3 regions of the Aminobacter sp. BA135 genome follow, and region 3 is predicted to be linked to each of the others. Evidence: predicted binding sites of a transcription regulator. Region 3 holds the regulator's gene; each other region holds the start of a gene.
What was found. The regulator PhoB, encoded in region 3, activates phosphate uptake and scavenging genes when phosphate is short. The targets are predictions, from matches to a motif close to TGTCATNNANCTGTCAT.
Positions count from the first base shown of each region.

Region 1: ugpB (sn-glycerol-3-phosphate ABC transporter substrate-binding protein UgpB) is a predicted target of PhoB. The motif match lies at 5,118-5,134, and genes of this name have one in related genera.
Region 2: SLT36_RS14650 (UDP-2,3-diacylglucosamine diphosphatase) is a predicted target of PhoB. The motif match lies at 6,236-6,252, and genes of this name have one in related genera.

Region 1 covers NZ_CP139572.1:1,631,084-1,638,599, reverse strand. Annotated here, with positions in the region: gene SLT36_RS08070 (GGDEF domain-containing protein) at 1-546, opposite strand, end outside; gene ugpC (sn-glycerol-3-phosphate ABC transporter ATP-binding protein UgpC) at 711-1,757, opposite strand; gene ugpE (sn-glycerol-3-phosphate ABC transporter permease UgpE) at 1,757-2,605, opposite strand; gene ugpA (sn-glycerol-3-phosphate ABC transporter permease UgpA) at 2,646-3,530, opposite strand; gene ugpB (sn-glycerol-3-phosphate ABC transporter substrate-binding protein UgpB) at 3,746-5,056, opposite strand; gene tlpA (thiol:disulfide interchange protein TlpA) at 5,411-6,103, opposite strand; gene argH (argininosuccinate lyase) at 6,137-7,516, shown strand, end outside.
Region 2 covers NZ_CP139572.1:3,007,026-3,014,541, forward strand. Annotated here, with positions in the region: gene SLT36_RS14625 (ABC transporter ATP-binding protein) at 1-202, shown strand, start outside; gene gltX (glutamate--tRNA ligase) at 374-1,747, shown strand; gene SLT36_RS14635 (DUF2865 domain-containing protein) at 1,665-2,735, opposite strand; gene SLT36_RS14640 (NADP-dependent malic enzyme) at 2,842-5,160, opposite strand; gene SLT36_RS14645 (SDR family oxidoreductase) at 5,400-6,179, opposite strand; gene SLT36_RS14650 (UDP-2,3-diacylglucosamine diphosphatase) at 6,297-7,118, shown strand; gene SLT36_RS14655 (MFS transporter) at 7,432-7,516, shown strand, end outside.
Region 3 covers NZ_CP139572.1:1,463,244-1,470,759, forward strand. Annotated here, with positions in the region: gene SLT36_RS07170 (PstS family phosphate ABC transporter substrate-binding protein) at 1-172, shown strand, start outside; gene pstC (phosphate ABC transporter permease subunit PstC) at 275-1,741, shown strand; gene pstA (phosphate ABC transporter permease PstA) at 1,738-3,054, shown strand; gene pstB (phosphate ABC transporter ATP-binding protein PstB) at 3,079-3,903, shown strand; gene phoU (phosphate signaling complex protein PhoU) at 3,942-4,646, shown strand; gene phoB (phosphate regulon transcriptional regulator PhoB) at 4,745-5,434, shown strand; gene SLT36_RS07200 (ROK family protein) at 5,461-6,702, opposite strand; gene xylF (D-xylose ABC transporter substrate-binding protein) at 6,951-7,516, shown strand, end outside.

The DNA of each region.
Region 1 (7,516 bases), 170 kb from region 3:
GAGCGGTGATGCACCTGGCAGGAAGACGGCGAATTCCTCGCCGCCGAGGCGGCCGAGCATATCGTCTCCCCTCAGACAGGGCTGGATCGCGGCAACGATGATGCGCAGCGCCTCATCGCCCTCGGCATGACCGAAGCGGTCATTGACCGACTTGAAGTGATCGGCATCGATGACCAGAAGCGCGCCCATGGCGCGCTGGCGCCGTGCGATCTCACGGGAGAGCACGTTCTCGACACGCGTCGAGAAGGCTCCCCTGTTGAGACAGGCGGTAAGCGCATCGGTAGATGCGGCGACGACAAGCTTGTGGTTGACGACGGCGAGTTCGCGCAGCTTGAGGGTCAGGTAGAAGAACAGCGGGGCCGCCAAAAGGATCGGCACGACGGTCGCTTCAATCAGCGCAAGGTCGAGCATCTCCGGACCGGCGTGGCGGAACAGCGCAATCGTGACCACCAGCGAAGCGGCGACACAGCCAAGCGTTCCGAATACGGTCCAGCCCGCGAGTTGCAACCATGCGCTTGGCGACAGTTTCTTAAGCGATACCGGCAACCCTGCCACCTCCCTCGTCGTGTGCCGATCTTCGATCAGGCTGCATGAACAAGAGGTTAGTGCAGGTCGTCAAATTCGAACGATCCTGCTCAGGATTTGGTGTTGGACCGGCGTGCGTCCTTCGACAACTCAGGACGAGGACCGCTTGCGCTGGCCGTGCTGCCTCAAACCCTCTTCCCGTCGCTGCCGAAGAAATGCAATTTTTCGCGGCGCGCAAACATCGGCAATTGGTCACCCGCCTGCACCTCGGTGCGGCCAGCGACACGCACGACGATCTTGCCGCCGCCTGCCGCGCAATAGAGAAAACTCTCGGCACCCACCGGTTCGACGCCCTCGACCCTGGCCATCAGCCGGAGGCCGTCACTGGACGCAGCACCATCGGCGCCGACTTCGCAATCCTCGGGGCGGAAGCCGATCGTCGCGGCATTGCCCGCGACTTCCGGAAGTGTCACTGCACCTTCGAGCTGGCCGCTGCGCAGCGGCAGAAGGTTCATTGGCGGCGCGCCGATGAACGAAGCAACAAAAGTAGAAGCCGGCTTTTCGTAGATGTCGAGCGGCGCGCCGAGCTGTTCAACCAGACCGGCGTTCATCACCACCAGAACGTCTGCCAGCGTCATCGCCTCGAGCTGGTCATGGGTGACGTAGACCGAGGTCACGCCGAGCTGGCGTTGCAGGCTCTTGATCTCGACGCGCATCTGGCCGCGCAGCTTGGCGTCTAGGTTGCTGAGCGGTTCGTCGAACAGGAACACCTTCGGGTTGCGCACGATGGCGCGGCCCATGGCGACGCGCTGGCGCTGGCCGCCCGAGAGCTCACGCGGGCGACGTTCAAGCAGGTGCTCGAGTTCCAGCGTCTTGGCAGTGGTCCGCACGCGCTTGTCGACCTCGTCCTTCGGCATGCCGCGGTTGCGCAGGCCGTAGGCCATGTTGTCGTAGACCTTCATATGCGGGTAGAGCGCATAGTTCTGAAACACCATGGCGATGTCGCGCTCGGTCGGGCCGATGGCGTTGACCACCTTGCCGTCGATCGAGCAGGTGCCGGCCGAAATAGTTTCCAGCCCGGCAATCATGCGCAGCAGCGTGGACTTGCCGCAGCCCGAGGGGCCGACGAGCACGCACAAAGCCTTGTCGGGAATGGCGATGGAGACGCCCTTCACCGCTTCGACCCCGCCGGGATAAATCTTGCGTACGTCCTTGAGATCGACGGTTGCCATTATTTCTCCGTATCGACGAGGCCGCGGACGAACCAGCGTTGCATGAACACGACCACCAGGATGGGTGGGATGATGGCGAGCATGGAAGTGACCATCACCAGATGCCATTCGGTGTCGGCGTCGGCGAAGGAGATCATCTTCCTCAGCGCAATGACGATGGTGTTCATGTCGTTGCGGTTGGTGACGAGCAGCGGCCAGAGATATTGCGTCCAGCCATAGATGAACAGGATGACGAACAACGCCGCGATGTTGGTGCGCGACAAGGGCAGCAGGATGTCCTTGAAGAAGCGCCATGGCCCGGCGCCGTCGACGCGCGCCGCCTCGACCAGCTCGCCCGGAATGGTGAGGAAGAACTGGCGGAACAAAAGCGTCGCGGTGGCGGACGCGATCAGCGGCACGATCAGCCCGGTGTAGGTGTCGATCAGGCCGAGGTCGACCATCACCTTGTAGGTCGGCAGGATCCGCACCTCGACCGGCAGCATCAGGGTGATGAAGATCAGCCAGAAGAAGAACATCCGGCCGGGAAAGCGGAAGAACACGATCGCATAGGCCGACAGGATCGAGATGATGATCTTGCCGATGGCGATGCCGAAAGCGACGATGGTGGTGTTGATGAGCAGCGTCGCCACGCTGACGCCGCCGATGCGGCCAACGCCGCCGAACAGCGCCTCGGAGTAGTTTTCGAGGAAGCGGTCGCCGGGCAAAAGAGGCAGCGGCGGACGCAGGATTGTCTGCAGCGAATGCGTCGAGGCAACGAAGGTGTAGTAGATCGGGAACGCGACGATGACGATGCCGAGGATCAGGATGGCGTGCGCCATATAGACGCCAGCCATCGACTGGCCGATCATCAGCTTGTCGTGCCCGCTTGCGGGCGGAAGCGGCTTCGGCTCAGCCATAATGCACCTTCCTCTCGACATAGCGGAACTGGATGGCGGTGAGCGCGATCACGATGACCATCAGGATCACCGACTGCGCCGCCGAGTCGCCGAGGATGAGATTGACGAAGCCGTCATTGTAGACCTTGTAGACCAGGGTCTCGGTGGCCTTGCCCGGCCCACCGCCGGTCACCGCATGGATGATGCCGAAGGTGTCGAAGAAGGCGTAGACGGTGTTGACCACGAGCAGGAAGAAGGTGGTCGGCGCGAGCAGCGGGAAGACGATGGTCCAGAAACGCTTGTTCTCGCCGGCGCCGTCGATGGCCGCCGCCTCGATCAGCGTCTTGGGGATCGCCTGCAGGCCGGCGACGAAAAACAGGAAATTGTAGCTGATCTGCTTCCAGGACGCGGCAGCCACCACGAGCACCATCGCCTGCTCGCCATCGAGCAGCGGGTCCCAGTTGATGCCGAGCCAGCGCAGGCCATAGGCAAGCGAGCCGATCGAGGGGTTGAACAGGAACAGCCACAGCATGCCGGCAATGGCGGGTGCGACCGCATATGGCCAGATCATCAGCGTGCGGTAGAGCCCGCGGCTGCGCACCACCTTCTCGGCCATGACGGCGAGCAGCAGGGCGGTAGCCATGGCGACGGCGGCGACCGAGATCGAGAAGATCGCGGTCACCTGGATCGAGTTGAGATAGTTGGGGTCCGACAGGACCTTCTTGAAATTGTCAAACCAGACGAATTTCGACGACAGGCCGAACGGGTCTTCCCTCAGCATGGACTGGCGCAGCGCCTGGCTGGCCGGCCAGTAGAAGAACACCAGCGTGATCGCCAACTGCGGCGCGACCAGCAGATAGGGCAGGATCTTGTTGGGGAAGACGACGCGTGGGGACAATGAGGGCCTCTCGTTACGCGTTTGTCAGAAGCTGGATGGCATCACTGCCGGATCCTTCGGCTCAGCGTTCGCGCTGCCTGACCCTTACCCTCTCCTCGTGAAGGACGGGGAAAAGGAGGGCTTCTACGTTGCCGTATGTCCCTTCTCCCCGTCATTGCGGGGAGAAGGTGCCGGCAGGCGGATGAGGGGCAGCGCTACGATGACATTGGAGCGCGTCAGTTCCCCAGCGCTTCCTGGATCGCCTTGTTGCCGCGGGTGACGACGTTGTCGAGCGCCTGCTGGGCGGTCTGCTGGCCGGCGAGCATCTTTTCGAGCTCCTCGTTCTCGATGTCACGGACCTGCGGCAGGTTGACGAGACGGACGCCCTTCGAGTTTTCAGTCGGGGCTTTGCCCATCATCTGCTTGATCGGGATCTCGCGGGCCGGGTTCTTGTCGTAGAATCCCGACTTCTTGGTCTCCTCATAGGCAGCGAGCGTGACCGGCAGGTAGCCCGAAACCTGGTGCAGGCGGGCCTGGATCGGAGTCTGCGACAGGAAGTTGAAGAAGGTCGCAACACCTTTGTACTGCTCTTCCGGCAGGCCGGCGAAAACCCAGAGCGAAGCACCGCCCGGAATGGTGTTCTGCGGCGCACCGGCGGCGTCAGCCTCGTAGGGCAGCTGGCCGGTGCCGTAGTTCATGCCCGACTTGACGATGTCGCCGAGACCGCCAGAGGATTCGGTGAAGATGCCACACTCGCCGGCAAGGAAGATCTGCTTGGCCTCGGAAGTGCGGCCGCCATATTTGAAGGTGCCGTCCTTGGCGAGGTCGGCGAGCTCCTGGAAGTGCTTGACGAAGGCCGGCGCATTGATCTTGAGCTCGACATTGGTGCCGCCGATGCCGTTTTCATTGGTGCCGTAGGACAGGTTGTTCCAGGCGGCGAAATTCTCGGTGTGGATCCAGGTCAGCCAGGTCGAGGTGAAGCCGCAAGGGGCTGCACCGCTCGACTTGATCTTCTTGGCGGCATCCCAGACTTCGCCCCAGGTCTTGGGCGGGTTGTCGACGTCGAGGCCGGCTTTCTGGAAGATGTCCTTGTTGTAGTAGAGGATCGGCGAGGACGAATTGTAGGGGAACGACAGCATCGTGCCGTCAGGCTTGGAATAGTAGGCGACGATGCCCGGCAGGTACTGGCTCTTGTCGAAGGCCTGACCGCCCATCGACAGAATCTCGGCGACCGGCTTGATGGCGCCTTCGGCACCCATCATCGTGCCCGTGCCGGCATCGAAGACTTGCATGATCGCCGGAGGCTGCTTGGCGCGGAAGGCGGCGATGCCGGCGTTCAGCGTCTCGGGATAGGTGCCCTTGAAGACCGGAACGATCTTGTACTCGCTCTGGCTCTTGTTGAATTCTTCGGAAAGCTGGTTGACGACCTCGTTGTTCGCGCCGGTCATGGCGTGCCACCATGAAATCTCGGTGACGGCGAAGGCGGAGGTGCTGGACAACAGCGTCATGGTGGCGGCAACACCGGCCGCGAAGCCTAGGGTCTTCATGTCTCGCTCCCGTTCTGGTTGGCGAAATGTTTAGTTCCGCGAGGACCAGTATTGTCGGATTATGACAGCGCCACAACAGTTTTGTAGCGATCGTATGAAGGTCGCATTCGGCTCGCTTCGATTTCGCTTTCGCCACAACCTTATGAGAAGCTTTCGCTTTTCCAAAAAACGAAAGCAATTTGCCGAGAATTAGACCCATCTCAACTGCCAGCGCGCCGGCTAATGAAAGGCTTGAAATGGAATGAACATGCCGCGAAGCGTCCTTCGCGGAAGAAAATCGCGAAAATTCACGCTCAAATCCTGCAATCTGAAATTGCAGAGATGGACAGGCAAACGTGTGTGGACACGCCCGCCTTATTTGGCGAGTGCGGCCTCGATGAGCGTTTTCGCATCAGGGCTAGCCCATTCAGCCGGGCCGTTCATGTTGGCCAGCAGGCAGCCTTCGCCGTCGATCAGCAAGGTGACAGGCAAGCCAAGCGCCAGCCCTCGCTTCTTCAGATCGTTGAACACGGCGAGCGTGTTGTCGCGGTAATGGCCAAGCGAGGAGATGCCGATCTCTTCGAGGAACTTCTTCGGCTTGGTGTCGTCGCCGGTGTCGACATTGATCGCCACGACCTCGAACTCCTCGCCGCCCATCTCGCGCTCCAGAGCATCGAGCGCCGGCATCTCGGCGCGGCACGGCGCGCACCAGGTGGCCCAGAGATTGACCAGCAACGTGCGGCCGGCATGGTCGGCGATGGTCATCGGCTTGCCCTCGGGATCGTTGAAGGCAAGCGTCTTCAGCGACTGCGGCGGGTCGGCCGGCATCATCGCGGCGACATGGCCGACGGCGGCGGCACCCACGGCCTTGGCTCTTTCGGTCTTCGCCGCGCACAGCTTGTCGTCGGGGCTTGCAGAACCGGTGTCGGCGGCGACCGTCGGCTGCGGCGTCTTGTTGCCAGGACGGGTCGTGCTGACATATACCGCGACCGCGCCGGCGATCACGCCCGCAACGGCGGCAATCAGTATATGGCGTGGGGCTGGAAACATTTTTCTGCGGTCCGACATCTAATCAATTTTCTCCGGAGCCCGGGTATCACGATGAGCGACAAGAAGGCCAGCAACCAGATGTGGGGCGGACGTTTTGCCTCGGGCCCGGCTGCGATCATGGAAGCGATCAACGCCTCGATCGGCTTCGACAAGAAGCTGTATGCCCAGGACATCCGAGGGTCCGTCGCCCACTCCGAGATGCTGGCGGAAACGGGCATTATTTCGGCTGGCGATCAACAGAAAATCGCTCACGGCCTGAACACGATCCTGCGAGAAATCGAGGACGGCAAGTTCGCCTTCTCGACCCGGCTCGAAGACATCCACATGAATGTCGAGTCGCGCCTTGCCGAACTGATCGGCGCCTCCGCCGGACGCCTGCACACTGCACGCTCGCGCAACGACCAGGTGGCCGTCGACTTCCGGCTCTGGGTCAAGGACGAGTTCAATCGCGTCGCCGAGGCGCTGAAGGGGCTGATCGCCGCCTTCCTCGAACGCGCCGAGCAGCATGCCTCTACCGTGATGCCCGGCTTCACCCATCTTCAGACGGCGCAGCCGGTAACCTTCGGCCATCACTGCATGGCCTATGTCGAGATGTTCGCCCGTGACCTCAGCCGCGTGCGCGACGCCATCGAACGCATGAACGAGAGCCCGCTGGGTGCGGCAGCGCTTGCCGGCACCGGCTTCCCAATCGACCGCTTCAAGACGGCCAAGGCCCTCGGCTTCCGCGAACCGACGCGCAACTCGCTCGACAGCGTGTCGGACCGCGACTACGCGCTGGAGTTCCTGTCGATCGCTGCGATCTGCGCCACCCACATGTCGCGCCTCGCCGAAGAGATCGTCATCTGGTCGACGCCGCAATTCGGCTTCGTGCGCCTGTCGGATTCGTTCTCCACCGGCTCGTCGATCATGCCGCAGAAGAAGAACCCCGACGCCGCCGAGCTGGTGCGCGCCAAGACCGGCCGCGTCAACGGCCACCTGATCGGCCTCTTGACCGTCATGAAGGGCCTGCCGCTGACCTATTCCAAGGACATGCAGGAAGACAAGGAAGCGGTGTTCGACGCCGCCGAGACGCTCGACCTGATGCTGGCAGCGATGACCGGCATGGTCGGCGACATGACGATCAACGAGCAGGCGATGAAAAAGGCCGCCGGCTCGGGCTACTCGACCGCCACCGACCTAGCCGACTGGCTGGTGCGGACGCTGGGCATGCCGTTCCGCGAGGCACACCACGTCACCGGCCGTGCCGTGGCGCTGGCCGAAAGCAAGAAGGTCGGGCTCGAAAAGCTGGCACTGGAAGACCTCAAGTCGATCCATGACGGCATCACCGACGACATCTTCTCCGTGCTGTCGGTGCAGAACTCGGTGAAGAGCCGCACGTCCTTCGGTGGAACAGCACCTGCAGAGGTCAAGAAGCAGGTTCGCTATTGGAAG
Region 2 (7,516 bases), 1.5 Mb from region 3:
GGAGCGCCTGATGGTCGGGCGCACGACGCTGATCATCGCGCACCGGTTGTCGACGGTGAGGGCGCTCGATCGGCTGCTCGTCTTCGATCGCGGAGAGATCGTCGAGGAGGGCCGGCACGAGGCGCTGGTACGCCGCGAAGGCGGCATCTACCGCCGCCTGTTCGAACGCCAGGCGCTGGAGCTCACCAAAGGGCTCGTCTAAATCTGGAGCGGGCCGCGAGAGATCGCGGCCCGTTCGTCATGCTGAAGTAGCCCGCAAGAAGATGTAGCCCCATTGGTCGGCTTCCATTCGCGCTCTGGTTGCTTTATTTCTGGTGCAGAGGTGCGGGGGCGCCGCCTTGTCAACGCAAAAGCCATCCGCTACGCCCCGATCATGACAGTTACAGTTCGCTTCGCCCCTTCGCCCACCGGCCGCATCCACATCGGCAATGCGCGCACCGCCTTGTTCAATTGGCTCTTCGCCCTCAAGCACAAGGGGCGGTTTGTCCAGCGCTTCGACGACACCGATGTCGAGCGCTCGCGCCAGGAATTCGCAGACTCCATTCTCTACGACCTGCACTGGCTCGGCATCTTTCCCGACCAGACCGAATACCAGTCGCGCCGCTTTGCCAGCTACGACGCCGCCGTCGACAAGCTCAAGGCATCAGGCGTGCTCTATCCCTGCTATGAGACGCCCGAGGAGCTCGACCTGCGCCGCAAGGTGCGGCGGACGCGCGGCCTGCCGCCGGTCTATGGCCGCGAGGCGCTGAAGCTCACCGATGCCGAGCGCCTGTCCTACGAACATGACGGGCGCAGACCGCACTGGCGTTTCCTGCTGCCCAATTTCGTCTCCGATCCGTTCGAGACCCAGCGCACCGACGTCCACTGGACCGACATCGTGCGCGGCGAGGAGACCGTCGATCTGGCGTCGCTGTCCGATCCGGTGCTGGTGCGCGAGGACGGAACCTATCTCTACACGCTGCCGTCGGTTGTCGACGACATCGAGATGGAGGTCACCCACGTCATCCGTGGCGACGACCATGTCACCAACACCGGTGTTCAGATCGCGCTGTTCCGCGCGCTCGGCGCCGAACCTCCTGTTTTCGGTCACCACAATCTGCTGACGACGGCTTCCGGCGAGGGCCTGTCCAAGCGCACAGGCGCGCTGTCGATCGAGAGCCTGCGCGACGGCGGCATCGAACCGATGTCGGTTGCCTCGCTCGCCGTGCTTGTCGGCACGTCGGAGAATGTCACCGCGGTGCCCAACCTTGGCGACCTTGCCGAAAAGTTCGATCCGGCCGCGACTTCGAAATCGGCGGCGAAGTTCGATCCTGAGGAGCTGGTGGTGCTCAATCGGGCGCTGCTGCACCACATGTCCTTTGACGAGGTGCGTGATCGCCTGATGGTGCTCGGTGTCAGCGGCAACCATGCCGAAGCGTTCTGGATGGCTGTGCGCGGCAATCTCGACAGGCTCTCGGACGCCGTGGCGTGGTGGCGCATCCTGCGCGAAGGGCCGCAGCCGGCTGCCGAGATCGCCGACGAGGACCGCGAATTCGTCGGCCAGGCGCTCGACCTTCTGCCCGAAGAGCCGTGGGACGGCAATGTCTGGAAGGACTGGACGGCCAAGGTGAAGAAAGCGACCGGCCGCAAGGGCAAGGCGCTGTTCATGCCGCTCAGGCTGGCGCTCACCGGTCTTGAGTCCGGCCCGGAACTCGCAGATCTGTTGCCGCTTGTGGGTCGGGAAGGAACGTTGGCCCGACGGCCCTGACCTTGCGGTTGGGGTCTGGTGCCGGACGAGACACCACCGGCGCCTGCGGTTCCTCCACTGGCCTGGCCTGCGGGGCGCTCGGTACCGGGCGTCCTTCGCCGGCGATGACCGAAAAACTCCTGTTCAGGCTGACATTGCAGCCGCAGGACGGAACGCGCGGCAGGTCGAGGCGCTTGTAGCGATAGGCGGTCGCGAGATTGCGGTAAGGCTGGCCGGAGCGGGCTGACACCATGCTTTCCTGTGGCTGGCCGGCATTGAGGTGATAAAACAGCTCGATCTCGGTTCCGGGGCAGCTGGCTTTGCAATTCTTCTCGTCGCGCTGGAAATCCGAGACGTCGGCTGCATTCGACATCGGGAAGAAGTAGCCGTCGCAGGTGCGCACGCACAAGGTGCGGTATTCGCCCAAGCCTTGTTGCTGGCTGCGGCCGATGACGATGTGTTGCGGATAGCTTTCATTGAAGCTCAGGCTGGTCGCCTCGCCGCCGCGGATGATGGTCGCGCCGGCTTGCTCCGTCGCGGGATCGTTGGCTGCGCCTTCTTCCGTCTTCTCGCCCTGGTCGTTGCAACCCGCGAATTGCATCGCATCAAGAATGCGGATGCGCTCGCGCCGGACGTTCCTGTTCGGTTGCGCGGTCTGGCCGTCGAGCTTGCCGAGATTGTCCTGCATCTCAGCGATCTTGGCATTCAGCGCGGCGCACTGAGCGATGACGTCGCCCGAGATCGCCCTGTCGCAGCCAAGGTCGGAAGCCCTGATGCGGGCGAGGTCGATCTGGTCTTGCTGGGTGGTGGCAGCGGCGGCGAATTCATCCGGCTGGATGAAGCTCCCGCTCTCCCGCGTCGGCAAGTTGGCCAACTGGACCTCGAGTTCAAGGCATTCCGCCGAGACGGCGAATGCAGATCCGGTGGTCAGCAACGACACGGCGACCGCGGCCAGAAAGGCGATGGCTGGCCGGTTTACCGGGAATTTACTTCTGCCGCGCCCGAACATCCCGCTTTCCATCGACCTGCCGCGCGACGCGCGGAACATGCCTCGGCTCGAACCCTAGCGCCGACGAGGTTAACCGTTTCTTTGCAAACGGCTAACCCGTGCCCGATCAGGACGCAGCACTTGCGCGCTGCGACGCCTCGACGACGGCGAGTGCCGTCATATTGACGATGCCGCGCGAGGTAACCGAAGGCGTCAGGATGTGGGCGGGCTGGGCGGTGCCGAGCAGGATCGGCCCGACATGCAGCGCGTCCATCATCGTCTTGACTGTGGTCAGCGCGATGTTTGCGGCGTCGAGATTGGGGAAGACCAGCAGGTTGGCTTCGCCCTTCAGCGTCGAATGCGGATAGACACGCTGGCGCAGCACTTCCGACAGGGCGGAATCGCCATGCATTTCGCCGTCGCTGGCGAGTTCCGGCGCAATGCGCTTCAGAATCGCCGCCGCCGCGCGCATCTTCTGGGCGCTTTGCGAGTCGCGGGAGCCGAAATTCGAATGCGACAGCAAGGCCGCCTTGGGCTCGATGCCGAAACGACGGATCTCGTCGGCCGCCAGCATCGTCATCTCGGCGATCTCTTCGGCGGTCGGGTCGACGGTCACGTAGGTGTCGGTGAAGAACAGCACGCCGCGCTGCGAGATCAGCATCGACAGCGCCGACAGATCGCGATCCTTGACGCCATCGCGAGCGCCGACGATCAGCGTGACGTTGCGCAAATGCCGCTCAAAACGGCCTTCCAGGCCGCAGATCATGGCATCGGCATCGCCGCGCTTCAGCGCGATGGCCGCGATGACCGTGTTGTTGGTGCGCACCATGGTGCGCGCCGCCTCGGGCGTGATGCCCTGGCGGCCGCCGAGGTCGATCAGGTGGTCGACATAGTGGCGGTAGCGTGGATCATCCTCGGGATTGATGATGTCGAAGTCGACACCGGGCCGGATGCGCAGACCGTAGCGCTTGATGCGGACCTCGATGACATGCGGACGCCCGATCAGGATCGGCTTGGCCAGCCCTTCCTCTAGCACCACCTGGGCGGCGCGCAGCACGCGCTCGTCTTCGCCGTCGGCGTAGATGACACGCTTGGATGTTGCCTGCTTGGCGTTGGAGAAGATCGGCTTCATCACCAGGCCGGAGCGGAAGACGAAGCGGCTGAGCTTGTCGACATAGGCGTTGAAGTCGGCGATCGGGCGGGTCGCGACGCCGGTTTCGCAGGCCGCCTTGGCAACGGCAGGCGCGATCCTGAGGATCAGCCTGGGGTCGAAGGGCGAGGGGATCAGGAAGTCGGGGCCGAAGGTCGGCGTCTCGCCAGAATAGGCGCGCGCCGCGACATCGGACGGTTCTTCGCGCGCGAGTGCAGCAATTGCGCGCACGGCGGCCATCTTCATTTCTTCATTGATGGCACGCGCGCCGCAATCGAGCGCGCCGCGGAAGATGTAGGGGAAGCACAGGACGTTGTTGACCTGGTTCGGAAAATCAGAGCGTCCGGTGCAGATCATCGCGTCGGGACGGGCGGCACGCGCCACTTCCGGCATGATCTCGGGATTCGGGTTGGCCAGCGCCAGGATCAGCGGCTTTCCGGCCATCTCCGACAGCAGCTCCGGCTTCAGCACACCGGCTGCCGACAGGCCAAGGAAGACGTCGGCGCCGCCGATGACATCGGCCAGGACGCGCGCGTTGGTGTCCTTGACGTATGGGTCCTTCCAGCGGTCCATCTCCTCGACGCGACCCTTGTGGGCGACGCCGAAACGGTCGGTGACCCAGATGTTCTCGACCTTGGCGCCGAGGGACACCAGCAGGTTGAGGCAGGCGAGTGCCGCGGCACCAGCGCCCGAGGTGACGATCTTGACGTCCTCGATTTTCTTGCCGGCGAGTTCCAGGCCGTTGAGAACGGCGGCCGCGACGATGATCGCGGTGCCGTGCTGGTCGTCATGGAAGACCGGGATGCGCATCTTGGCTTTGAGCTGCTCCTCGACTTCGAAGCACTCTGGGGCCTTGATGTCCTCGAGGTTGATGCCGCCGAAGGTCGGCTCGAGCGCCGCGATCGTGCTCACCATCTGCGCGATCTCGGGCGCGTCGATCTCGATGTCGAAAACGTCGATGCCGGCGAATTTCTTGAACAGAACGGCCTTGCCTTCCATCACCGGCTTGGATGCCAGCGGGCCGATATTGCCGAGACCGAGCACGGCTGTGCCATTGGAAATGACGGCAACCAGATTGGCGCGGCCGGTATAGTCGGCGGCGGTCTCGGGATCATCCTTGATGGCGAGGCAAGGGGCGGCGACCCCGGGCGAATAGGCTAGCGCCAGGTCGCGCTGGTTGCCGAGCGGCTTGGTCGCCTGAATCTCGAGCTTGCCGGGAATGGGGTGCTTGTGGAAGAAGAGCGCGGCCTGATCCAGATCGGACAGTGCTTCCTTCTTCTTGTCTTCCCCAGCCATATCCCGCTCCTTCAGAATCCAACAGCAAAGGCCGTTATTAGCACGGCCAGCACGATTTTCGAGGCTTCAACGGCCAAATGGACGTTGAATCACTTTCAAGCGCCGGAACTGCAATCATTCCAGCGGCTTGCGGGTGGCGGTTGAGAGATTGATTCGGTCCTTTGTGAGGCTTGGGTGAAACAGCGTGTCCTTACGACGCGCTGTTGGCTGCCTTTGGGGGAGTTCCGGCCATCAACGCGCTAGAAAGAACTGACATAGAGCCCGCCGTCGACCGGGATGTTCTGGCCGGTCATGTAGCCCGCATGGGTCGAGCACAGGAAGGCGCAGATCTGGCCGAATTCCTCCGGCGTGCCGAGGCGACCGGCGGGAATGCCGGTGCTGAGGCGCGCGCGGCGCGCAGTGCCTTCCGCCGGGTTCTCGATGCTGCCGGGCTCGTGGGGACCGCGCAGGCGGTCGGTGTCGAGCTTGCCGGGCAACATGTTGTTGATGGTGACGTTGCGGTCGGCGACCGTGCGCGCAACGCCTGCCAGGAAGGCCGTCAGGCCGGCGCGGGCGCCGGAGGAGAGGTCGAGGCCGGGAATGGGCGTGTAGACCGACAGCGAGGTGATGTTGACGATGCGGCCGAAGCCACGCGTCGCCATGCCGTCGATGACGGCTTTGATCAACTCGATGGGGGTGACCATGTTGTTGGTGACGCCGGCGAGGATCTTCTCGCGGTCGAGCTCTCGGAAGTCACGGTAGGGCGGACCGCCATTGTTGTTGACCAGGATGTCGGGGTCGGGGCAAGCGGCGAGCAGGGCCTTCTGCACGGCCGGATCGGAGATGTCGCCGACGATTTCGGTGACCGGCACGCCGTAGCGTTGACGAATTTCGGTTGCCGTGCGGCTCAGGATGCCGGCGTCGCGGCCGTTGAGGAACAGCTCACAGCCGGCTTCGGCCAGCGCGATCGCGCAGCCCTTGCCGAGGCCCTTGCTCGAGGCGCAGACGATTGCCTTCTTCCCGCTGATGCCGAGATCCATGATCGTTCTCCTGTCGGTGATGACCCAGCCTAGAACTGCCCGGGCGAAGCCGCAACCGTCATACGGCTGTTGCATGAATCTGGGCATAGGCAGCGCAAAAGCAACGGGTCGATTGCCATGTCCGGCACGAGCACACGCAATTTTCGCACGCTGTTCATTTCAGATGTGCATCTGGGATCGAAGGGAGCGAAGGCCGATTTCCTGATCGACTTCCTGCGTCACCACGAGGCCGAGAAGATCTTCCTCGTCGGCGATATCGTCGATGGTTGGCGCCTGCGCCGGTCCTGGCATTGGCCGCAGACGCACAACGACGTCGTCCAGAAATTGCTGCGGCAGGCGCGCAAGGGCACCGAAATCACCTACATCGCCGGCAATCACGATGAGTTCGCCCGCAACTTCCAGGGCGTGCATTTCGGCGGCATCGTCGTTGCCGACCGCGCCATCCACGAGGCGGCCGACGGCAAGCGCTTCCTGGTCATCCATGGCGACCAGTTCGACGCCGTGGTGCAGAACGCCCGCTGGCTCGCCTATCTCGGCGACTTTGCCTATGATGCGGCGATGGCGACGAACCGGCTGGTGGCGCGCTTCCGCCGCACCTTCGGTCTGCCTTACTGGTCGTTTTCGTCCTGGGCCAAGGTCCGGGTCAAGAAGGCCGTAAACTTCATCGGCGCCTTCCAGGACGTGCTGACCGAGGAAGCGCGGCGCTCGGAAGTGGACGGCGTCATCTGTGGTCACATCCACCATCCGACGATCGAGAATTTTGACGGCATCCAGTACATCAACACCGGCGACTGGGTCGAAAACTGCACGGCGGTCGCCGAGGATTTTGACGGCAATTTCGTCATCCTGCACTGGCCGCATGTGCTGGCCGGCAAGCTGGTCAACGAACCCTTCGTGCCGATGGTCGTCGATCAGCGTGTCGACAAGGCAGCTGCCTGAACGGAACGACATAGATGTGCAACTCCAGATATGTCTCGCGCCCATGGCGTGATGGACCAGGTCATGCGGCAATTGCCCCGCCGCGCGTTGCCGAGACGCTGCTAAGACGGGCACGGCGGCTCGGCGCGCACCATTTGCCGATGGAAGCGCAGGCCATGCCACGCCTTGGCCGATAAGGCCGTGGCAGGTGGCCCAAGCTTGGGGTCAATGCTCGGCCCCGTTGGCTTTCGTGGCGTGGCCACCCATGGTAAGGGATCAGGCAAATCGGTGAGGCTTGGTTGGTTCGGGTCGCGCCCGGACACGCTTACCCACCATGACGTTACCGCCACTCACGCCAGAACAGCAGGTCAAGCCACGACGCTTTGAACTGCGAATCTCTTTGCTTTTCGCAGCACTTT
Region 3 (7,516 bases):
CAAGAAGGCGCATCTCGGCGTTGTTCCTGGCCTGAAGGAATATGTCGAGTTCTTCCTCGACGACCAGATGGTCGGCCCGGAAAGCCCGCTCGCCGACTACGGCCTGGTTGCTGCTCCGGACGCAGAGCGCGCTGCCCAGCGCGAAGCCTTCGGCGCCGGCAAGACCATGTAATCAACGAACTGCCACGGGGCGTCGGAAAAATCCGGCGCCCCGTGGAATATTTCGCCGACTGTCCCGTTCGGCACAAAGAACCGAATTCACCGAGGCCGGCCCATGTCATTCCTGCTTGTCTTCGCCATCGTGCTCGCAATAGGCTTGGCCGCCTTCGTGGTTGGCCGGCAAAGAGCGCGCGCGCAGGACGACGGAACCGTCAAGCCGCACTCGCGGGCGCACTACCATGGCTGGTGGGCATTCCTGACCGGCGTCGTGCCGGCGGTGCTGTTCCTCGCCGCCTGGGACATCGGCGCCAGCGCCTATCTCAACAGCCACATCCATTCTTCCCTACCGGCCGATGTCGCAGACGGCACCGTCGCGCATGAAGATCTGGCCGCAGGCCTGGTCAAGAGCCTCGCCAGCGGATTGCGCAAGCTCGACAGCCAGACGCTTGCAGCACTGCCCTCGACCTTTGCCGAGCTGCAGCCGATTCTTGCCGCCAAGGGCGTGGCGCTGGCTCCCGACACACAGGACTACATGATCCCGATCGCGACTGAGACCAACAGCGTATCCGACCGTCTCGGGGTGATTTCGGCCGTCGTCTCGATCGGCCTCGCCCTGATCGGCGTCGGCTTCGGCCTCAAGGGCATCAGCCCGCGCGCCAGGGCGCGCAACAATGTCGAGAAGGTGATGCTGTGGAGCCTGCTCGGCGCCTCGACGCTCGCCATCCTGACGACCATCGGCATCGTCTTGTCGATGCTGTTCCAGACCATCGCCTTCTTCGAGAAGGTGCCGCTGACCAACTTCTTCTTCGGCACGGTGTGGGATCCACGTTTCGCTGCTGCCGGTGCAGGCGCCAGCGAAGGCCAGTTCGGCCTGATCCCGCTGCTTGCCGGCACGCTCTACATCGCCTTCGTCGCGCTGCTCGTCGCAGTGCCGATCGGCCTGATGTCGGCGGTCTACATGTCGGAATATGCAGCACCCAAGGTGCGCGCGGTGGTCAAGCCGGCGCTCGAACTGCTCGCCGGCATTCCGACGATCGTCTACGGTATCTTCGCGCTCGTCACGCTCGGACCCTTCCTGCGCGACATCAGTGCGGCGCTCACCGGCGGCACCCCGTTCATCCAGGCGCAGTCGATCCTGACCGCCGGCCTGGTGATGGGCGTGATGCTGATCCCTGTGGTCTCGTCGCTCTCCGACGACATCATCACCGCAGTGCCGCGCGCCATGCGCGACGGCTCGCTCGGCCTTGGCGCCACGCGCTCGGAAACGATCAAGCGCGTCATCCTCCCAGCCGCTCTCCCGGGCATCGTCGGCGCCATCCTTCTGACCGCCTCGCGCGCCATCGGCGAAACGATGATCGTGGTGCTGGCGGCGGGCGTTGCCGCCAACCTGACGCTCAACCCTTTCGAGGCGATGACCACCATCACCGTCAAGATCGTCAACCAGCTGACCGGCGATCTTGAATTCAACACGCCGCAGACGCTCGTCGCCTTCGCGCTCGGCATCACGCTGTTCGCGCTGACGCTGGTGATGAACATCGTCGCCCTTTACATCGTCCGGAAGTACCGGGAGCAGTACGAATGACCGATATTTCGCTCGACACGCTGACCGCGTCAGCTGCCCGTCCGCGCCGCGACATCGGCCTCAAGAAGCGCTATGCCGCCGAACGCCGCTTCCGCCTCTATGGCGTGCTGGCGATCGCCATCGGCCTGGCCTTCCTGGCGGTGATGCTGACCTCGATCGTTTCCAAGGGCTACACGGCCTTCTGGCAGACGACGGTGACGCTGCCGATCAATTTCGACGAGAAGATCATCGATCCGTCCAACAAGCGGGCGACCGATCCGAATGTGCTGATCACGGCGAACTATCCCAAGCTCGCCGAGCAGGCGCTGATCGACAAGCTCGGCATCGACCCGAACAACAAGGCCGAAGTGCGCAAGCTCAAGGGCTTCCTGTCCGACAGCTCGCGTGTCCAGCTCCGGGCGATCGTCGCCGCCGACCCTTCGGTCATCGGCACGACCCGCAACGTCGACATCCTCGCCGCCGCCAATCTCGATTCGGCCTACAAGGGTCAGATCGACCTCGACGTGCCGGAAAGCCGCCGCAAGGTGTCGGACCAGCAGGTCGAATGGATGAACAAGCTCAAGGCCGAAGGCGTGATGGCCGAGCATTTCAATACCGGCCTGTTCAGCTACGGCGCATCAAGCCGTCCCGAGACCTCCGGCGTCGGCGTCGCCCTCATCGGCTCGTTCTACATGATGGTGATCGTGCTCTTGCTGGCGCTGCCGATCGGCGTCGCCGCCTCGATCTATCTCGAGGAATTCGCCAAGAAGAGCCGCTTTACCGACCTGATCGAGGTCAACATCAACAACCTCGCCGCCGTGCCGTCGATCGTCTTCGGTCTGCTCGGCCTGGCCGTGTTCATCAATTTCCTCGGCCTGCCGCGTTCGGCATCCTTCGTCGGCGGCCTGGTGCTGACGCTGATGACGCTGCCGACCATCATCATCGCGACGCGCGCCGCCTTGGCTGCCGTGCCGCCGTCGATCCGCTCGGCAGCGCTTGGCCTTGGCGCCTCGAAGATGCAGATGGTGTTCCAGCACATCCTGCCGCTGGCCGCCCCCGGCATCCTGACCGGCACGATCATCGGCCTGGCGCGTGCGCTCGGCGAGACAGCACCGCTGCTCTTGATCGGCATGGTCGCCTTCGTCGCCGACTATCCCAAGACGCCGTTCGATCCCGCAACCGCACTTCCGGTGCAGATCTACATGTGGGCGAACGAGGCCGAACGCGCCTTTGTCGAGCGCATGTCGGGCGCCATCATCATTCTTCTCATCTTCCTCATGGCCATGAACATCGTCGCCATCGTCCTGCGCCGCCGCTTCGAGCGCCGCTGGTAGGGCATGGACAAGGAGCATCCTGCTATGAACATCATGACCGAAAAATCCCTCGACGACGCGGTGAATGCTGAGATGAACGCCAGAACGAACGAAATCATCAAGATGCGCGGCGACAAGGTGACCGTGCACTATGGCGAGAAGCAAGCGTTGTTCGGCGTCGATCTCGACGTTCGCCAGAATCAGGTGACGGCGCTGATCGGCCCGTCGGGCTGCGGCAAGTCGACCTTCCTGCGCTGCCTCAATCGCATGAACGACACCATTGATGCGGCCCGCGTCGGCGGCAAGATCACGCTCGACAGCGAAGACATCTACGATCCCAAGATCGACGTCGTCGAGCTGCGCGCCCGCGTCGGCATGGTGTTCCAGAAGCCGAACCCGTTCCCGAAGTCGATCTACGAGAACGTTGCCTACGGCCCACGCATCCATGGTCTCGCCAAGAACAAGGCCGAGCTCGACGTGATCGTCGAGAAGAGCCTGCAGAAGGCCGCTCTGTGGAACGAAGCCAAGGATCGTCTCAACGAGCCGGGCACCGGCCTGTCGGGCGGCCAGCAGCAGCGCCTGTGCATCGCGCGCGCCATCGCCGTTTCGCCCGAGGTGATCCTGATGGACGAGCCGTGTTCGGCGCTCGACCCGATCGCCACCGCCAAGGTCGAGGAGCTGATCGACGAACTGCGCGAGAACTACACGATCGTCATCGTCACGCACTCGATGCAGCAGGCGGCGCGCGTGTCGCAGCGCACGGCGATGTTCCACCTCGGCTATCTCGTCGAGGAAGGCCCGACCGACAAGATGTTCACCAACCCCGACGACAAGCGGACGCAGGACTACATCACCGGCCGCTTCGGCTGAGTGGGTTTCGTCGCGGCACACGATACGAGGAAGAAATCATGGGCGAACATACAGTCCGGTCCTTCGACGAAGAACTTCAGCACGTCGACCAGCTCATCCGCGACATGGGCGATCTTTCCGGCGCAATGGTGGCCGGCGCCATCCGCGCGCTTCTCACGTCCGACCAGGCACTGGCGCAGAACGTCGTTGCCGACGATACGATCATGGACGCCAAGCAGCGCGATCTCGACAATTCGGCGATCACGCTGATCGCCAAGCGCCAGCCGATGGCGCAGGATTTGCGCGCCGTGGTCGGTGCCATCCGCATGGCGGGTGACCTCGAGCGCATCGGCGACCTCGCCAAGAACATTGCCAAGCGCGTCGGCGCCGTCGGCCAGTCGCCGACCCCGCGCAATCTCTCGCATTCGATCGATGCGATGGCGCAGCTGGTGCTCGGCCAGGTTCGCGGCGTCGTCGATCTCTATGTCGCGCGCCAGGCCGAGGGCCTGAAGGATCTGCGCGCCGACGACCAGAAGATCGACATCCAGTACACCGCCGTGTTCCGCGAACTCCTGACCTACATGATGGAAGATCCGCGCAACATCACGGCCTGCACGCATCTGCTGTTCTGCGCCAAGAACCTCGAGCGCATCGGCGACCATGTCACCAACATCGCCGAGAACGCCTATTTCGTCGTGACGGGTACGCAGCTGCCGCTGAACCGGCCCAAGGTCGACGAGACCACGACGACGGTTCCGGCCTGAGCATTTCCGCAACCGCATGCGTTTGGCGCGGGGGCGCTGCATAGGTTAAATCAGCGCATGGTCCAGAAGCGGCCATCCGCAAGGACAAGGTATAGCCAATGATCGCTCCCAAGGTCATGGTCGTCGAAGACGAAGAGCCGCTGGGCGTGCTGCTTCGCTACAATCTCGAATCCGAAGGTTATCAGGTCGAGGTCGTCACGCGTGGCGACGAGGCCGAGATCCGGCTCCAGGAAAACGTGCCCGACCTGCTGGTGCTCGACTGGATGGTGCCGGCGCTGTCGGGTATCGAACTGTGCCGTCGGCTCAGGATGCGTCCCGACACCGAACGCCTGCCGATCATCATGCTGACGGCGCGGGGCGAGGAAAGCGACAGGGTGCGTGGCCTTTCGACCGGTGCCGACGACTATCTGGTCAAGCCGTTCTCGACGCCGGAATTCATGGCGCGCGTCAAGGCGCTGCTGCGCCGGGCCAAACCCGAGGTGCTGTCCTCGGTGCTCAAGGTCGGCGACATCATGCTCGACCGCGAGTCGCACCGCGTCTACCGCAAGAAGAGCGAGATCAAGCTCGGGCCGACCGAATTCCGCTTGCTCGAATTCATGATGCGGCACCCGGGCCGCGTGTTCTCGCGCAGCCAGCTGCTCGACAATGTCTGGGGCGAGACGATCTATATCGACGAGCGCACCGTTGACGTGCATGTCGGGCGCCTGCGCAAGGCGGTCAACAACGGCCGCATGCCTGACGTGATCCGGACCATCCGCGGTGCCGGCTACGCCATCCGCGAGGACTGAGCCGCTTCGGGCTCTTTTCCGCTCAGCTAGGCGACGTCGGCACCGGCACGGCGTGGAGCCGTGCCTGCGGCAAAGATCTCCTGATCAACGGCAAGCAGCGCGCGCATCATCGCGCCCTCGCGTTTGAGTGGAACCTCGTTGGGCTCGGTGTCGAAGGAGATCGCCTTCGAGTGCAGCCCGCCCGCCGTCTTGGCGATGGCCGCGCGCACATGTGGCTCCATGATGTCGAAGGCGGTTGCGCCGACGCCGACGAAGGCGAGGGGGGCGGGGTCGAACAGCGCAAACATCGAGCCGAGACCAAAGCCGATAGCTTCGCCGGCCTTGCGGAAGGCCTCACGTTCGGGGCCATCATGGTCACGTGCCGCATCGGCCACGGCCCTGATGTCGTCGTCGGACAGGTCGGCCAGCGGCTCGGCATTCTCGTCGCCAACCCTTGCGTTGCGCCAGATGGCGTAGTTGCCGGCATAGGCCTCGATGCAGCCGCGGCGGCCGCAGCGGCAAAGCGCGCCGTCCGGGCGGTGGATCATGTGGCCGAACTCGGCACCCGACGACTGCGTGCCGGTGAACAGCTCGCCCTTGATGACGAGGCCCATGCCGATGCCGTGCGAGAGCAGGATGGCGATGAAGTCGTCGCGATAACGCACCGGATCTCGCCAGCGCAGGGCCTCGGCGATCATGTTGCAGTCGTTCTCGACCGACACAGGCACGCCGAACTCCTGCTCCAGCCGGTCGGCGAAGGGGATGTCGTCGTAGCGGGTGATCGGCGACCACAACAGCTTGCGCGAGGCGGCGTCGGTGATGCCCTGGACGGCGATGGCGATGCGTAGGACGGCGCCGCCCGAAGCGCCGGCGCTGTCGATCAGGCGCCGGACCATTCCGACGCATTCGTCGACCAGCGCCTCGGCAGGCATCTGCTGCGTGACAAGCCGCCGGGTCTCTTCGGTCACGGTGTTGCCGGCATAGTCGATGATGGCGGCGGACAGGCTGTTGAGCGAGAGCACGACCGCAACGACTGACGCAGCATCGGCATCGAGCATCAACCCGACCTGCGGCCGCCCCCGTTTCATGGAGACGGGTTCGCTGAACTTGGCCTCGGCAAGGATGCCTTCTGATATGAGATCGGAGGAAATCGTCGAGATCGTCGAATGGCTGAGGCCGGTGGTGGCGGCGATTTCGGTTCGCGATGGCTGGCTGGCTCGGCGAACCGCGGATATAACCATGGCGCGGTTGCGCCGTCTCAGATCGTCGTGACGTATGCCGACCGACATGTGCTCGTCTTCCTCCCGGCGAAGCGCTGCCCTTCTTAGCGGCAGTCCCTTACGCGCCAAGTGATTGTGCCAGACCCAGCGCCAAATGTCTCTATTTATTTCGGGCTCCGAAAAAAATAAGGAGCGCTCGCGAAACCATGTTGACAGTGGCCGGGCATTGAGTCAGTATTTTTTCGAGGCTCGAAAAAAAGAGCTTCTCCAAGGGCTATCGCGAAGTAGGCGCGCCCATTGGGCGCAGGGAGGAAATAATGAAAAAGTTTACCACCGCCATCCTGGCGGGCGTTGCCATGACTCTGTCGCTTACGGCAGTGGCTTCGGCAAAGGACAAGGTCATCGGCGTCTCCTGGTCGAACTTCCAGGAAGAGCGCTGGAAGACCGACGAAGCCGCCATGAAGGCCGCCATCGAGGCCGCCGGCGACAAGTACATCTCAGCTGACGCGCAGTCGTCGCCGGCCAAGCAGCTGACCGACGTCGAAAGCCTGATCTCCCAGGGCGCCAACGCGCTGATCATCCTGGCTCAGGACGCCTCGGCCATCGGACCGGCTGTCGACAAGGCCGTCGCCGAAGGCATTCCTGTTGTCGGCTACGACCGCCTGATCGAGAACAAGGACGCCTTCTACCTGACCTTCGACAACAAGGAAGTCGGCCGCATGCAGGCCAAGGGTGTGTTCGCCGCCAAGCCTGAAGGCAACTACGTCTTCATCAAGGGCAGCGGTGCCGATCCGAACGCCGACTTCCTGTTCGCCGGGCAGATGGAAGTACTCAAGGAAGCCGTCGACGCCGGCAAGATCAAGAATGTCGGCGAGGCCTATAC